DNA from 3 places in the Brevibacillus jepli genome. Region 1 is predicted to be linked to each of the others. Evidence: riboswitches for the same ligand, from Rfam matches in the RefSeq annotation. Region 1 holds a riboswitch; each other region holds the start of a gene.
The links. A riboswitch is a leader RNA that binds a small molecule or an ion and turns the genes downstream of it on or off. The one in region 1 is predicted to bind cobalamin.
Positions count from the first base shown of each region.

Region 1 (3,280 bases):
CGCATCAAAATCACGCGGGGAAAGCGAGCAAGCTGCGTCGCCAATGTATACTGCCGCTCTTCCTCCACAAAATCGAGGAAAGCCTCATCCACGATGAGCCACGTATTGGTCTCTTTCGTCCATTCCGCCATTTGGAGCAGCTCATCCGGCTGGTACAGGATTCCCGTTGGATTGTTCGGTGACCCGACAAATACGAGGTCAGCCTGTGCAAAAAGAGCATGTAGCTCTACAGGATCAGGCTTGTAGCCTTGCTCTTCCTTCCCGAAGCAGCCAATGACACGGGCACCAAACTGCTCGGAAAGTTGCGCGTATTCCGAAAAGCAAGGATAGACTACGCCAACTGTTTGTGGCTGAAGCCCGAGAATCGCTAATGCCATCGCCTCAGCTGCTCCATTGGCAGGCAACAACCATTCTTCCGACATCTGCAGCCGATTCGCCAATGCACGGCGAAACACACGATGTCCAGGGTCTGGGTAATGCGCTACAGCAGCCAGCGAAGCCAGCAGCATCTCACGGACGCTTGCTGGCATCCCCAGCGGGTTAATATTGGCACTGTAATCCAGAAACTGACCGGGATCTACACCAAAGCGCTGCGCTGCTGTCAGCACATCTCCACCATGACCATACGTTTCAATTACCCCTGTGCTTTTCAAAACTCTACCCCCAGCACAGCCGGAATCCCTTCATCGTAGTAATGCTTGATCGGCTTCATTTCTGTTACCAGATCGGCTATATCCAAGATCTCCTGCTTCGCTGCCCTTCCCGTAATCACGAGATGGATATGGCTTGGCCTGTTTTGAATCGCTTCCAAAACATCGGTCAATGGCAGCACATCATCAATCGGAAAACGGTCAATGGCCAATGCGTTATTCAGCTCATCGAGAATGACGACATCGTACTCGCCGGAAGAGAGCCTTTCGCTCGCAAAAGCCCACGCTTCCTTCAGTGCCTGACGATGCTCCTCCGGTGTCTTCGTCCACGTGAAGCCGACGCCTTTTTGCACAATTTCGATCCCCAATTTATCAAAAACAATCTTTTCTCCGTATGTACGATCTGGCGACTTGATGAACTGAACCATCAGCACCTTTTTCCCACGGCCGGTCGCCCGTACAGCCAAACCGACTGCAGCTGTCGTTTTCCCTTTGCCGTCTCCCGTGTATACGAGAGTTAAGCCTCGTTTTTTATCGTTTTTATCCATCTTGACCACCTCAAAAAGTGACGTATTTTACTCCGATGTTTCCTCCAAATACTTTCCGAAGCCAACAAAAAAAGCGCCCTGTTTCCCCCAGTACATAAGGAAAAACAAAGCGCGGATAGCTGAAAAGCAACAATCCTCACCTCTTCCTTTGACCCGAAGGAAATCAGTGTAAACATAAAAACAGGCAGGTCTCCTGGCTTGAGGATCATCACTCTTCTTCTCCTTCCCGCTCCCGGATGGGCAGTGGATGGCATGATGCCTTGAAGAACAGCTACTCTCTTACAGTGGCGGGACCGCGTTGGCTTTTCACCAATCTTCCCTTTTAACCTTGCTCCTGCGAATCGGCTTCGCAAAAACAAGGACCTGTTTCTCTTTCATATGTAAATGTCATTCGTTTCATTGACAAGCACTTGCTTTAATAATAGCAAAAGCTCCCCAGTATTCCTAGCAAAAGCTGCCGATTCGTCGCAGGTCTCTATTTGCAGAAAATTAAGTATCCTTGCGTTTACTTACCTTTCGATTTTCGTTACCATATGTGATGTGCAAAATGATTTGCAAAACGTTCGAAGGCGGTGAGTAGTTATGTCCTTCCCTCCGATTCCAAAGATACCAGACACGGTCCTGCCAAGCCCACTGCCGATCAAAGAATGCGGTGAACCGATGATTTCACTCTCGTCACTTTCGGCCCAAATCTCCGTTTACCCCGTCTACTACCATGAGGGCTATGCCGGGGCGCAGCCAGAAGCCTTTTTACGAGAAGGCGCAGCACACAGGCTCGCCATGGCAGCCGCGCAACTGCCTGAAGGCTACAAGCTAGTCGTGTTGGACGGTTGGCGCTCGTTCGAGGTACAAGCATCGTTGTATGAACGATTTCGTGAAGCCTTGTTTTTACAAGGCTGGCAGGAAGGGCCCGCACTCACGGAAGAATTGAGCAAATTCGTCGCTCTCCCGACAACAGACCTCTCCAAACCGTCTCCTCACCTATCTGGTGGCGCAATCGACCTGACTATCGCAGGACCTGATGGCTGGCTGGAGATGGGGACAGACTTCGATGATTTCAGTGAATTGGCTTCCACTCGCCACTATGAAGAGCTCGCACAGCCTGCGCCAAAAGACATCGAGATACGAGACAATCGCCGACTGCTCTATCATTTGATGACTGCTGCTGGATTCGTCAACTATCCGAAAGAATGGTGGCATTTCGAGTACGGCACACGTACCTGGGCAAAAAACACACAGCAGGAACCAATCTATGGCGGGGTTATGTCGATGTAAGAAGTAGCATCCATGAAAAAGACCGTCAGCATTTACTGCCTGACGGTCTTACTTATTTGTTACGATCCAATCACTGCATAAAATCCGCCATGATCATCTCCGTATCAAACGGCGTAATTCCCTCTTCCAAGGAAAATACCGTATCTGCCTCGTCAGCTCCCTCAGTCAGCGTCCCTCTCGCCTGAGCATGTAGCATGAACAACTCATGTAGAGTCGGCTTCACCAACGAGGTGAGAGCCCTCCCCATCAGCTCCACCCCACCGGCATTGGACTCCACATTGTTAGCAAAACGCGGATCGGAATTCAGGGAGATATCGGTCCAAATCACTTTTCGCTCCACAAGATCAAGAATGACCGGGATACATATCCGCGTGTTTGCGGCGAGGTCAATCTTGTCCTGTACGGTCTGCGGCTCAAAAATTTCCCCTGTCTGTGGCGCCGAACGAATCATCCAGCCCGCGTAGCATTCCGGCAAGTCGCAATAAGGCTGACTCGTAAACGAGTACAGGTTCATGACGACATATCGACCGCCATAGCGGATGACAGAATCAATGTCGATGTCGATAAATTCGCACGCACCCTTGGGGGCCTGTACAATGTCCCCGCTATGACACGCTTGATACTGGTCCGAACGCAGATTGGTATAGGAAATATGCTCCATGTATTTCCAATCCTCGTTATAGAGCACGGCAGACAAATCAATATCGACTCTGCCTGTAGGGACATCGTTGACTACCCCTTCCCTCCACCACAGGAAAAAGCGTATGGTCCCTCCATCTGGAATCGACAGCCTGGAGCCACGAGCAA
Region 1 covers NZ_JBFEFW010000021.1:28,608-31,887, reverse strand. The annotation lists gene cobD (threonine-phosphate decarboxylase CobD) at 1-653, opposite strand, end outside; gene cobO (cob(I)yrinic acid a,c-diamide adenosyltransferase) at 650-1,198, opposite strand; cobalamin riboswitch at 1,365-1,580, opposite strand; gene AB1L17_RS21220 (M15 family metallopeptidase) at 1,781-2,473, shown strand; gene AB1L17_RS21215 (TerD family protein) at 2,544-3,280, opposite strand, start outside.

Region 2 (3,280 bases), on a different contig from region 1:
CCAATCAAGATAAGCTGGCTGCTCTTCTTTTTTAAGCGGCAATCCTTCGCGCAGCGCTGGCTCATCGACTTGAATCATGTGAATGCCCGCTTCTTCCAAGGCTTCTACTTCTTTTCGCAATGCCAAGGCGATTTGCTCGCACACCTCTTGCTTGGTGATATCGACCCGGGCGAACGACCAATTCAAAATGGTTGCTGGTCCAGTTAGCATGCCTTTCATTGGTTTGTCCGTCAATGATTTTGCATACACACTCTCTTTGACCGTCATCGGGGAAACAAACTCCACATCTCCATAAATAACGGGTGGCTTCACGCAACGCGAGCCATACGACTGCACCCAGCCGTTTTTCGTGAACAAAAAACCAGCGAGCTTTTCGCCGAAATATTCCACCATATCTGTCCGTTCGAACTCTCCATGGACGAGGACATCCAGACCGAGTTCTTCTTGTATATCGATCCATTCCTTGATTTGCCCCTGGATAAAAGCATCGTACTGCTCGGCTGTCCAATTGCCTTTTTTAAACTGTTGGCGGGCTTGGCGCACCTCCGAGGTCTGAGGGAAGCTCCCGATTGTGGTAGTTGGCAGCAGTGGCAGCTTCCACGTATGCTGTTGAATCTCTCGACGCTCCAGGTAAGAGACGTTTCTTTCAGGCTTCATAGCAGCCAATTGACGTAAAGCAAGCTTCACTTCCTGCCGATTCCTTGCTGGGGACAATGCCAGCTTGAGCAGATCAGCTTCATTTTGCGCAATCTCTTTTGAAATGACGTACTTTCCATATCGGAATCCTTGGACTAGAAGCTGTACTTCCCCTAGTTTTTCGTCGGCAAACGCCAATGCGGGCATGACTTCCTCTGGCAAATCGGTCTCGGCATCAACTGATACAGGTACATGTAACAAGCTACTCGATGGTTGTAGCCACAGCTTTTCGATTGGAACGACGTCGGAAATGTCTTTGACGAGCTCCCACTTCTCATCAATGGACGCACGCCATATATTTCGACCGTCGATGATACCCGCCGCGAGAACCTTATCTTCTGGAAAACCGTATGCTTTCAGATTGGCCAGATTGCGTTTTTCCCCGTGCACAAAATCAAGACCGATGCCTTGAACAGGCAGGGAAACGAGCTCCTCGTACCAATCCACCGCTTCAAAATACGTTTGTAGCATCAGCTGTAGATGCGGCAGTGCCTGAACGATTTGCCCATAGATGCGTGTAATGATAGCCCGATCAGCTTCCGAAACATCCAGCACAAATGCCGGCTCGTCCATTTGCACCCATTCCACGCCATGCAGCTCCAGCTCTTGGAGAATATTAATGTAGAGTGGAACGAGCTGATCCAGAACGTGCTCAAATTCTGATTTGGCATACCCCTTGGACAGCGTGACAAACGTATACGGACCGACGATGACAGGCTTCCCGATGATCCCGAGCTTTTCTTTAGCCTCCAAGAATGCTTGAAGAGGTTTGTTCTCCGTAATGGCTGGTTGCCGTTCGCCAAACTCAGGTACGATATAGTGGTAGTTCGTGTTAAACCATTTCGTCATCTCGCAAGCTACTGCGTCCTTCGAACCGCGCGCCATGGCGAAGTATGTGGGAAGCGATACTGGACCTCCCTCGTATTCATAGCGTTTCGGGACGAGTCCGAACATCACAGCCATATCCAGCATGTGGTCGTAATACGTAAAGTCACCCACCGGGATCAGTTCAACCCCTATTTCCTGTTGACGCAGTAGATGCTGATGACGGATTTGCTCCATTTGCTGTACCAGGCTCGATTCATCCATGGTCGCAGCCCAAAATGCCTCCAAGGCCTTCTTCCAATCCCGGTTCTTACCGATTCGTGGATATCCCAAATTGCTGCTTTTCATGAGCTTCCTCTCCATTCTTTTATCGATCATGACTCGAATCCACCCAATAAAAAAGGCATCTCCAACGATCAAAAAGAACGTTAGAAATGCCAAATAAGCACTGAGATCACAGCATCCTAACACCTCCCTATCTCCCGTAGGTTAAGCAGTGTCGTCGAAACAGGCAGGTCTCCTGACTTTGGGATCATCATCTGCACATGCCTTCCCAATCCATTTGGATCAGTGGCGCATCAATGTGCCGACTCCCCTCATACAGTGGCGGGACCGTGTCGGATTCTCACCGACTTCCCTTTTCATCCTTGGTCGATCTGGCTGACCAAAGAACCTGTTCCCACTTATATGAAATTGTAAGGTTATCTTGAAGTGCCCCTATTAACAAGCAGGGCAGCATTCTTTTCATACAGTAACACAGAATCCATTTTTTGTCATACTAAAAACGAAAATCATCGTCCGTCAACGGCTCTACGTTCAAGGTGCGGACATAGCCATTTCCTTTTTTCGAGAAAAAGTCATGCTGCTTCGTTTGCGTGCGAATGCCATTCAGCACGATCGGGTTCACTTCTTCCTCCGGGAAAAGCGGGTCCAGACCCAGATTCATCAATGCCTTGTTCGCGTTGTAGCGCACGTAGGCGTGAACTTCGTCTGCCAAGCCAATTTCCGTATACAACGAAGTCGTATAGGCCTCTTCATTCTCTTGCAGCTCATGCAGAAGCGCATACAGCTCCTCTTTTGCCGCTGCTTGCTCAACTACACTCAGACGTTGATATACTTCTTGCGCGAGAACACCGACATAGAGTCCGTGAATGCTCTCGTCTCGAACAATCAGGTCGATGATTTCCCCGCTGCTTGTCATTTTCCCTTGCCCAGCCAGGAAGAGCGGATAGAAGAAGCCGCTGTAGAACAGATAGCTTTCCAGGAAGACGGACGCTACCATCGCCATATACAAGTCTTTCTGGGTCGAGATTTCCTGATAACGCTTGGAGATAAGAGCCGCTTTCTTTTGCAAATGCGGATTGTTTTCTACCCAAGCAAAAATGCCGTCGATTTCTTCAGTCGATGCCAGCGTAGTAAAAATACTGCTGTAAGATTTGGCGTGGATTTGCTCCATCATGCCCATGAAGGCGAGAACCGCTTTTCGTTGCAGTCCATCGACATGCTCCATGATCTTCGGCATTCCTACCCCGCCCTGAACCGTATCCAGCAAGGTAAGACCGCCCAAAACTTTTTTATAGGTATCCCGTTCAGTCGCACTGAGCTCCATCCAGGACATCTTGTCATCTGATAGTGGAATCTCGTCATCGGTCCAGAACTGCATGATGTTTTGATTCCAAAACGTCATCGTAAAATCGTCGTCCGGCCTGTTCCAATTGACAGCTTTCATTTGGCGTTCCTCTTCTCTATGTGCTTGATC
Region 2 covers NZ_JBFEFW010000012.1:137,082-140,361, forward strand. The annotation lists gene metE (5-methyltetrahydropteroyltriglutamate--homocysteine S-methyltransferase) at 1-1,869, opposite strand, end outside; cobalamin riboswitch at 2,015-2,213, opposite strand; gene nrdF (class 1b ribonucleoside-diphosphate reductase subunit beta) at 2,300-3,250, opposite strand.
Region 2: another riboswitch for cobalamin. It lies ahead of metE (5-methyltetrahydropteroyltriglutamate--homocysteine S-methyltransferase); the one in region 1 lies ahead of cobO (cob(I)yrinic acid a,c-diamide adenosyltransferase).

Region 3 (3,280 bases), on a different contig from region 1:
CTGATGAACGAGTACTTGTTCCATTTTCTTTTTCACCCCAACCTTATGTTGTCCGTTACGAGGTGGATTTTTCAAATGAGCTCTTCTTTTTTTGCTGGGGAAGTGGTATTCTCGCAATAGAATAATTGGTGAAAGCAGGGTGAAGAAGTTGTTTCAAGAGCGCATTTCGAAGCTCCACACGTTTTTGACAGAACAAGAGCTGAACGCGGTGTTGATTACCTCTCCCAAGCATGTCTACTATTTGACCGGATTTTTTACGGACCCGCATGAGCGTTTTATGGGTCTCGTTATTCCTGCTGAGGGAAAGCCTTCCTTAATTGTTCCTGCTCTTGATCGTGAGGCAGCAGCAGAGGCTTCGTTCGTTCAAGATATCCATACACATACGGATATCCAAAACCCGTATGAAATCCTCAAGCAAGTGTTGCCAGCGAACCTGACAAAGCTCGGCATCGAGAAAAGCCACATGACTGTCGAGCGCTATGAAGCGCTTGGACAGGTTGTATTGGCATCGAGCTATGTGGACGTGGAAGAGCCACTGCGTGAAATGCGTTTGATCAAATCCGCCGATGAAGTAGATCGCTTGAAGCACGCTGTTCAATTGGTCGAGGATTCCTTGCAGGAGACACTGAAAAAAGTCAAAACAGGCATGACCGAGACAGAAATCGTGGCTGAGCTGGAATTCCAGATGAAACGACTGGGTGCAGAAGGTCCATCCTTTACGTCTATGGTATTGGCAGGGGAAAAGTCCGCGTTGCCACACGGAAAACCAGGAACGCGCCAAGTACAAGAAGGCGACCTGCTGTTGTTTGATATCGGGGTAGCTGCGAACGGCTATGTATCAGATATTACCCGTACCTTTGCCGTAGGAGAAATCAGTGACCAGCTTCAAGAAATTTACGAGACGGTATTGGCAGCCAACGAAGCGGCAATTGCGGAGATTCGTCCAGGCGTGACCTTTGCCCATTTGGATAAGACTGCTCGTGATGTCATCACTGCAAAAGGCTACGGAGAATACTTCATGCATCGTCTTGGTCATGGTCTTGGCATGGATGTTCATGAGTACCCGTCTGTTCATAGTCAAAACCAGGAAGTACTCCGGCCAGGGATGGTCTTTACAATCGAGCCAGGCATCTATTTGCCAGGTGTAGGCGGAGTACGGATTGAAGACGATGTTTTGGTTACGGAAACGGGCGTTGAAGTGCTCACGCAGTTCCCGAAAAAACTGACTTCTATCAACTAATGGACGAGTCGAAAAAAATTGAATAAGTATCGAATGGTGCTGGATGGTAGATGCCATCAGCTTAATAGGGAAGTCCGGTGAGAAACCGGCGCGGTCCCGCCACTGTAAACGAGGAGCGCCTAGCGAATAGCCACTGTTTTTTGCGAGACAAAAAATGGGAAGGAAGCTGGGAGTGTTGATCCGTAAGCCAGGAGACCTGCCATGAGATCATATACAATCGACCCACGAGGATGGGCCAGATGTGGAAGCAGTCTATGAAAAGGCGCCTTTTTGCCTGGCTATAGGTATATCTACGTTTGGCAAGCACCTCCCGATTGAAAATGGGGGGTGCTTTTTTATTTACATAATGAAAGAAGAGGGGATTACGAATGATGATGGCACATAAATTATTCAAAGGGCTAGGTTTTGGAGTTATGACGGCCGCGATGCTTCTCGTTTCGGCATGTGGTTCATCTACGTCCACACAACCAACAGCTCCTGCCAAAACAGAACAAGCAGGTGCACCAGCAGTAGAGAGCAAGCCTGTAACGCTCGTCAATAATGGTATCGAGATGACCTATCCAAAAGCACCAGAGCGTGCAGTGACATTGAACCAACACGTAACCGAAATCATGCTGGCATTAGGCCTTGCTGATAAAATGGTCGGAACCGCTTACTTGGACGATCAAATTCTCCCGGAGTTAAAAGCAGACTATGACAAGGTCCCAGTTTTGTCAGACAAGTATCCGACAAAAGAGGTGCTGATGGCTGCGAACCCTGACTTTGTTTATGCAGGCTGGAAAAGTGGATTCGGAGAAAAGGGTGTAGGCTCCATGCAGGACTTGGAAAAGGTCGGCATCAAATCGTACCTGCAAACATCGTCTAGCATGCCTGGTCCAACAATCGACGATGTGTTTGCGGATATTACGAACATCGGACGCATTTTCCGTGTGGAAGACAAAGCCAATGAATTGATTAACAAAATGAAGAGTGAGATGGATCAAACGATTAGCAAAATTGGTAAGGTGGACAAGCCACTCCATGTATTCGTGTACGACAATGGGGAAGATCAACCATCCACCGCAGCGAACAACTACATGACATCCTTAATCGAGATAGCGGGTGGCAAGAATATTTTTGACGATATTCAAAAGGGTTGGGCAGATGTCAGCTGGGAAGAAGTAGTGAACCGCAATCCGGACGTCATCATTATTGTTGACTTTGGTGACAGAACTGCCGAGCAAAAACGCAATTTCCTTTTGACGAAAAAAGAGTTGGCAGATATCCCGGCGATTAAAAATCAACGACTGATCGTATTGCCATTGTCTGCGGCTTCTGAAGGCGTTCGAGCACCGATTGCGCTAAAAATTTTGGCGGAAGGACTCTACCCGGATAAATTCAAATAAAGTTGGCCCCTTATAAGGGAGGGAATGGCACTGCAGCAGATTAAGTTACCTTACATCATCATCACTCTACTGATCGGACTCTTTCTCTCGATTACATTCGCTGTTACGTTGGGCTCGGTAGAGATTAAGCCTACTACCGTATGGAAAATCGCCTTATCGAAAATCCCGATGTTCGCCGAATGGATTGAGGTGGATTGGTCCAAAGGGGAGCAGACCATCATCTGGGATATTCGCTTTCCACGTGTCCTCTTGGGGGCGATCGTCGGTGCAGGTCTATCTGTTGTGGGAGTGGCGATCCAGTCGTTGGTTCGCAACTCCCTGGCAGACCCTTACGTGTTAGGCGTATCATCAGGGGCTTCAGTCGGAGCTACCTTGGTAATTATATTCGGTGCATTCAGTATGTACGGGCAGTACGCGCTTTCCTTTGGCGCTTTTACAGGCTCGCTTGTGTCAATTATTCTCATTTTCACGCTATCCCGTATTGGTGGACAAAATTCGACGGTACGCCTGCTCATGGCAGGTATTGCCATTTCCGCGATCTTGTCGGCCATCACCAGCCTCCTTGTTTTTTCAGCGCCGGATGAACACGGAATTGGGACAGTCCTGTTTTGGTTAAGCGGCAGTCTGGCAGGCGGTAAGTGGGAGTACCTGACGA
Region 3 covers NZ_JBFEFW010000004.1:71,254-74,533, reverse strand. The annotation lists gene AB1L17_RS05860 (alpha/beta fold hydrolase) at 1-24, opposite strand, end outside; gene AB1L17_RS05855 (M24 family metallopeptidase) at 149-1,240, shown strand; cobalamin riboswitch at 1,258-1,458, shown strand; gene AB1L17_RS05850 (ABC transporter substrate-binding protein) at 1,609-2,625, shown strand; gene AB1L17_RS05845 (FecCD family ABC transporter permease) at 2,650-3,280, shown strand, end outside.
Region 3: another riboswitch for cobalamin. It lies ahead of AB1L17_RS05850 (ABC transporter substrate-binding protein); the one in region 1 lies ahead of cobO (cob(I)yrinic acid a,c-diamide adenosyltransferase).